2 regions of the Serratia sp. L9 genome follow, and region 2 is predicted to be linked to the other one. Evidence: riboswitches for the same ligand, from Rfam matches in the RefSeq annotation. Region 2 holds a riboswitch; the other holds the start of a gene.
What was found. A riboswitch is a leader RNA that binds a small molecule or an ion and turns the genes downstream of it on or off. The one in region 2 is predicted to bind cobalamin.
Positions count from the first base shown of each region.

Region 1: linked by a shared signal. The riboswitch ahead of ACQ86O_RS21390 (cobyrinate a,c-diamide synthase) and the one ahead of btuB (TonB-dependent vitamin B12 receptor BtuB) in region 2 are both predicted to bind cobalamin.

Region 1 covers NZ_CP192591.1:4,473,788-4,477,182, forward strand. The annotation lists partial or broken gene ACQ86O_RS21390 (cobyrinate a,c-diamide synthase) at 1-1,350, opposite strand, end outside; cobalamin riboswitch at 1,456-1,701, opposite strand; gene ACQ86O_RS21395 (helix-turn-helix transcriptional regulator) at 2,001-2,480, opposite strand; partial or broken gene ACQ86O_RS21400 (PocR ligand-binding domain-containing protein) at 2,472-2,902, opposite strand; gene ACQ86O_RS21405 (MIP/aquaporin family protein) at 3,110-3,395, opposite strand, start outside.
Region 2 covers NZ_CP192591.1:1,328,772-1,332,166, forward strand. The annotation lists gene ACQ86O_RS06230 (glycoside hydrolase family 88/105 protein) at 1-165, shown strand, start outside; gene trmA (tRNA (uridine(54)-C5)-methyltransferase TrmA) at 200-1,300, opposite strand; cobalamin riboswitch at 1,423-1,657, shown strand; partial or broken gene btuB (TonB-dependent vitamin B12 receptor BtuB) at 1,702-3,395, shown strand, end outside.

The DNA.
Region 1 (3,395 bases), 2.6 Mb from region 2:
GATCCAACATGCCTGGACGTTGGGCAAAGTGAACGTGCAGATAACTGGCCTGGGTATGGCCACGCTGATAGCCGCCGCGCCAACGTTGAACGGCTACGCCGTCGCGCCATTTGGCACAGTCAAAGGCTGGCGTTAATGCAGTGGTGAAATCGGAGTAATGAAACTCATGGCCCCGCAACGTTTCGCCCTGTGCCGCCAGCAAAGTGTCAGTGCAGGCTTGCCACTGGCAATAGCCGAAGCGGGTCAGGCGCTCCCCCATATGGCTCTCGCCGGGCAGGATGCCGCTCATTGCGTAGCGCTCACCTGAACCATCGGTCAACCCCTCGCCGAGGTACATCAGGCCAGCGCATTCGGCATAGATTGGCGTTTGCTGTTGATGGGCATGTTGTAACGCAGCATGCATCTGCACATTGGCTGCCAGCCTGGCGGCATGCACTTCGGGGTAGCCGCCACCGAGATAGACCATCTGGCAATCCGGTAACCGGCTGTCGTGCAGCGGGCTAAAACGTTGGATACGCACCCCCGCCTGTTCAAGCAGATCGAGGTTATCCGGGTAGTAGAAATTGAAAGCTTCATCTTCGGCCAACGCCAAGGTCAGCCCCTGCGTCAACGCCGGATCGGGCAGCACCGGGGTTCCCCCACGGGCTGAGAGGCGCAATGGCTTAAGGCCAGCAGCCGATCGAGATCGATAAATTCCTCAACCCCCTGCGCCAGCCGTTGCCAGCGCTGCTCATCGCCCAAGCATTCCTGAGCCGGGATCAGACCCAGATGGCGGGAAGGCAAAGCCACCGCCTCCAGCATTGGCAGCCGCCCCAGCACCGGCACCCCGCAATAGCGTTCTATCGCCTGGCGGATAAGCTGGTAATGCGAGTCTGAGTTAACCCGGTTAACGATGACCCCAGCCAGTTTCAACGCCGGATCAAACTGACAGAAACCGAGCACGGTAGCCGCGACAGAAGTGGATACCGCTTTGCCGTCAACCAGCAGGATCACCGGGCAACCGAGCTGTTTGGCCATCGCGGCGCTGCTGCAATAGTCCGGGTCGATGCCATAGCCGTCATACAACCCCATCACGCCTTCAATCACCGCAATATCGGCGTGGCGCATATGTTGGTTATACAGGCCGTTGAGCGTCGGGATGGGCAGCATAAACGCGTCCAGATTGCGCGAGGCCACGCCGGATACAGCGCTGTGCCAACCGGTGTCCAGATAGTCGGGGCCGACCTTGAACGGTTGAACGCGCAGACCGCGCTGTTGCAACGCTCGCAACAGGCCCAGCGTCAGCGTGGTCTTGCCACAGCCGCTGCCGGTCCCCGCGATAACAAAAGCCTTTTTACCCGTTAGCTGCATAAAAAATCCCGGCCTCTCGGTCGGGATCCTGGCGTCAAAAGAATACGCGCCCGCAGCGCAATGGCTGCACGTATCCCATGACAACCCGCTTCCCACCGAAGGAGTTGAATGTGTTACCAACTGGCAGGTCTTCTGGCTTAGCGTCATCCTCATCCACCTCCTTCCCAATCTTGCGATCAGTGGTCACAGTGGAATTGTCAGCATCACAGCAGCGGGGGCTGCGGGGGATTTTTACCCGTCGTCTTTCAAGCTACAGCGCTGTTACCTGCACTGGCTGCAACGTGAAATACGAGGGTACACACCCCTTCCCAATCACAGTTGATTACTCAGACTGTGAGTTATCCAGTTAGCGTATCCGTAATTTTTCCGGCCATAACCGGCAAGCTCACGGATATATTTAATTTATCACTTGATTAACATTTCCATATCATTACGTCATGCAGACATCGTTTTAATAAAATTAATATACGCCGCTTGATTGATAAAAAAAGGCCAAGTTTGTTTTTCTGCACAAAAAAATATTGTCTGGAATAGCAATAAATTGCTGTCTGAAAATGATCCCTACCGTTGTAGCCTGGGCTGAGTGCTCATTTTAAAATTTAACAGATAACAAATTATTGCTACGCTTTCGCGTTTAAAAAACACGCTGATTACTCCATATTACGTTGTTCAACGGCCAACGAACGGAATACCTGGGGAGTCACATTATAAGTTTGGCGAAACACTTTACAGAAATAACTGGTCTGCGAAAAACCGAGGTTTTTTGCAATACTGGCAATACTCCAGTCACTGTGCTGTAACATTTCCTTGGCATTGGCCATACGCTGCTGATTCACCCAGACGTTAAAACCCACCCCCTGATATTTCTTAAACAACTTGCTGAAATAATACGGGCTGAGATAAACCTTGGCGGCCACGTCCTCAAGACGCAGCTCCTCTGACAAATGCGCCTCAATATAGCGAAGCGCCTTTTTCATTTTCGCTTCATGGGGATTGGGCTGGCGGGCTTTAGCCTGCTCTTTAGCCTCATTATTATCTTTGATCACCACAAAATTCAGGTGTTTTTTCAGGCAGTTCTCTACTATCAGCTTCAGCAGATCCGCCGAGGCAATCACGCGTGAATACTCCATCACCTGGACGTTATGGAATTCATCCACCAGTGCCGGATCTTTCTGCCAGCAGTCATCGACGCTAAGAATGTCGATCAGCCCCACTTCCTGCTGCAACCTGACCTGCCCGCACAATACAAACCCCACCAGATGGCCGGCGATCACCAGCGGGATAGAGAAATCCGTCAAGCCCGCGTGGCAACGGTAGATGCAGGGTTCATCGGATTTTGACGCCTCCAGCCCCCGCAGCGATCGCTCATACGACAGCGCAGGTGATTGACCGGATCCTGGCGCATCATCTGGCAAAATGAAGTGAAATTAAACATCCCGGAGATTTCCTCACCGTGAATGTTCACAACCACAACGGCCAATCCTGTAGCCTGCGCAAAGTCTTGGGCGATTTTATTTATGAGTTCTGAGTTGAGTGAACTGGCAGAAATCATGATAACTCCCCCTGAGTAAATTCTTATTTATTACGATAGGCTATCCTTTAAGACAAAACTTAAACGATAAGATCGGCTAATCATATTAAAAAGCAATAATCAAGCCTATCAGACAAAAAATAAACCTGGTATCAGTTTTAATCTGATAATCAAAACAGATCACAAAAATCCTCCTCACTCTGCTGAATCGGGTGAGGAGGAAAAAACTTAAATTTTTTCTTCTTCTAGCTGGCAGGCATTACAAGGCAAATTCTTACCAATTAAATAGCGATAACCTGCCGCCCCCACGCAAGCGCCGATAATAGGCGCCACGATGGGCACGATGAAATACGGAATATCCCGCCCGCCAGTCATCGCCACCTTGCCCCACCCGGCAAAAAAGGCAAATAATCTTGGCCCGAAGTCACGCGCCGGGTTCATGGCAAAGCCGGTCAGCGGTCCCATGGAAGCACCGATAACCGCCACCAAAAGGCCTATCAGCAGCGGCGCCAGC
Region 2 (3,395 bases):
GTGATTGCCAACATCAATCCGGCCGGGGAGTTAATGCAGGTCTCTTTTGGCACTGCAATGGGTACGGCGCTGGATTATTATCGCCAGATCCCCCTGACTTCAATGCCCTACGGCCAGGCGATGGCGATTTTATGCTTGTCGGAATATCTCAGGGTCTACCTTTAGGAACCCGGCGGGCATTGGCCCGCCGTTCAACCGGTCAGCGGCGCTCCAGCAGTACACCGCACTCCATATGGTGGGTGTAGGGGAACTGATCGAACAGCGCCAGGCGGGTGATTTTGTGCGTGGTTTGCAAGGTGCCAAGGTTGGCGCACAGCGTTTCCGGATTGCAGGAGATATAAAGGATGCGGGGATAGGCTTGCACCATCTTCACCGTTTCTTCATCCAACCCGCTGCGCGGTGGGTCGACGAAAATCGTCTCGCAATTGTAGCTGCCAAGATCGATGCCCTTTAAGCGGTTGAACTCACGCACCCCATTCATTGCCTGAGTGAAGTCTTCTGCGGCCATACGGATAATCTGCACATTATCGATCTGGTTGGCGGCGATGTTGTATTGCGCCGCTGCGACTGAGGGTTTGGCGATCTCAGTGGCCAGCACACGCTCGAAATTGCGTGCCAGTGCCAGCGAGAAGTTGCCGTTACCGCAATACAACTCCAGCAGGTCACCTTTGGAACCTTGGGTGACATCTAGCGCCCACTCCAGCATTTGCACGTTCATTGCCGCGTTTGGCTGAGTAAAGCTGTTTTCTACCTGGCGGTAAATCATATTGCGGCCACCAACTGGCAGTACTTCATCGACGTAATCCTGATCCAGCATGATTTTCATCTTTGAAGCACGGCCAATCAGTTGCAGATCGAAACCTTGTGTGCGTAATGCATCACGCAGCGCAATGGCATCCTGCTGCCACTGTTCGTCCAATTTGCGGTGGTACAGCAAAGAAGCGATGATTTTGCCACTTTGCGTGGAAAGATAATCTATCTGGAACAGCTTATGGCGCAGGACTGGATTGGGTTTGATCGCGGCCATCAGCGCGCTCATCAGGCGATTAATCAACTCGCTGGCTGCTGGGAAGGTATCGACGCGGATACGTTGCTTGGTCTGCTGATCGAACATGATGTGGTACATCTCGTCCTCATCATGCCAGATGCGGAATTCCGCACGCATACGGTAGTGGCTGACTGGCGAGCGGAACACTTGCGGCTCAGGCGCCGTGAACGGTGACATCATCGTCTTCAGACGGGCAGTTTTCTCTGCCAGTTGGTCATCATAGCGTTCAATGGGCAAATTCTCGGGCGTCATGGCTCTTCTCGTCAGTCAAATTGGATCAGCGGGGATTGTAGGGAATCAGTCTGTGAAGTCCAGTTTTGTTGTGTTTAATGTTGGTAACATTATTAGCAGTCTAGACATCTATTTTCATTGATTGTAGCATTACCGTCCGGCCTCAAGCAGCGAGTGAAAAGGGAATCCAGTGCAAATCTGGAGCTGACGCGCAGCGGTATGGGGAAGTCACGGCGATAGCGTTTCGGCCTGGAATTTAACAGATCGAATTACGCAGACACTGTCCACTGCTGGATGGGAAGTCATCGCTCGGTGCGGGTTGCCAATGGCAATCGGCAAATCCCAAGCCCGAAAACCTGCCGGTGTACGTCGCAATATCCATCGCCGTCGCGAATTATCGGCTGTGGCCTGCGGCATCCCCAATGAAGTTTGGATGCTTTTTTAATGACAATGATAAAAAAACACTGCTGGCGGTGGTTTCCTCCGTGACGGCCTTTTCTGGATGGGCGCAAGACAACACCACTGCCAATGACAGCGATAATCTGGTGGTAACCGCCAACCGCTTCCCTCAGCCAGTCTCTTCCGTGCTGGCACCTGCCGATGTTGTTACCCGTGATGAAATCAACCGTTGGCAGGCTAAAAGCCTCAATGATGTTATGCGCCGTTTGCCGGGCGTGGACATCGCGCAGTACGGGGGAATGGGGCAGGGCTCATCTCTTTCAGTTCGTGGCACCGAAGCACGCCACGTATTGGTGTTGATCGATGGTGTGCCGTTAGCCCGTCTGGGGATCACCAATGGTGTTGATTTTAACCAGATCCCGCTGGCGCTGGTTCAGCGTGTGGAGTTTATCCGTGGCCCGCGCTCAGCCATTTATGGTTCTGGCGCTATCGGCGGGGTGATTAACGTCATTACCCAGACCGATCAAGAAGGTGGAAAAGTTCAGGTGGGTATCGGCTCAAACGGATACCAGCAGTACGATGGTGCGGTGCGCCAGCGCTTCGACAACACCATGGCTACCGTCGCGGGCAGCTATCAGATGACCAACGGCTTCAATGTACAACCCGACTCACCTTATTCGGTTGACAGCGATCGTGATGGTTTCCGCAATAAAAGCTTCTGGGGGGCTGGAACACTCGTTCAACCAAAACTTCTCTGGCTTCGTGCGCGGTTATGGTTACACCAACAACTCGGATTACGATGTTGGCAGTGTGCCTTTCAGCCCGCAATACAGTAATGATGAAGACCGTCTTTATAGCCACACCTATGATATGGGACTGCGGTATCTTGCTGGAGCGTTCTCATCTCAACTTACCGGTAGCTATCAGAAACAGAAAGATTACAACTACAGCAGCCAGAATGGTCGTTATGGTATTAGCACTACGCTGGATGATATGGACCAGCGCAATTTGCAGTGGGGTAATACCTATGCTTTCGAACAGGGTAGCGTTACAGCCGGTGCCGATTTCCAGCAACAACGTCTGACCTCTTCTGATAACTTCTTCGCTGACAGCTATAAAAGAGACAATACCGGTCTATACCTTAGTGGCCAGCAACAGTTTGGCAGCGTGACGCTTGAGGCCTCTGGGCGTGAAGACAAAGCCGGTGATTTTGGTTGGCATGGTACCTGGCAGACCGCTGCGGGTTGGGAGTTTATTGATGGCTATCGGGCGACTTTATCTTATGGCACCGGTTTCCTGACGCCATCGCTGGGCCAGCAATATGGTTCAAAACGCTTCGGTATTGATTCAAACAGCAACCTCAAGCCGGAAGAGTCCAAGCAGTGGGAAGCCGGTCTGGAAGGTTTGACCGGGCCGCTGGACTGGCGATTGTCGGCTTACCATTACAAAATCCAAAACCTGATCAACTATGATTCTGACCCGGTTACCTATCAGGGCCAGTATTACAATGTGGATGCGGCAACGATTAAAGGTGTGGAATGGACGGGGAGCTTTGATACCGGGATCTTCACCCATCAGGTGACATTGCAATATATTGATCCTCGTAACGACAAGACGGATGAGGTGCTGGCGCGCCGTTCGAAACGCCAAGCCAAATATCAGTTGGATTGGACGATGTTCAACGTAGATATGGATATTTCATATCAGTATTACGGCA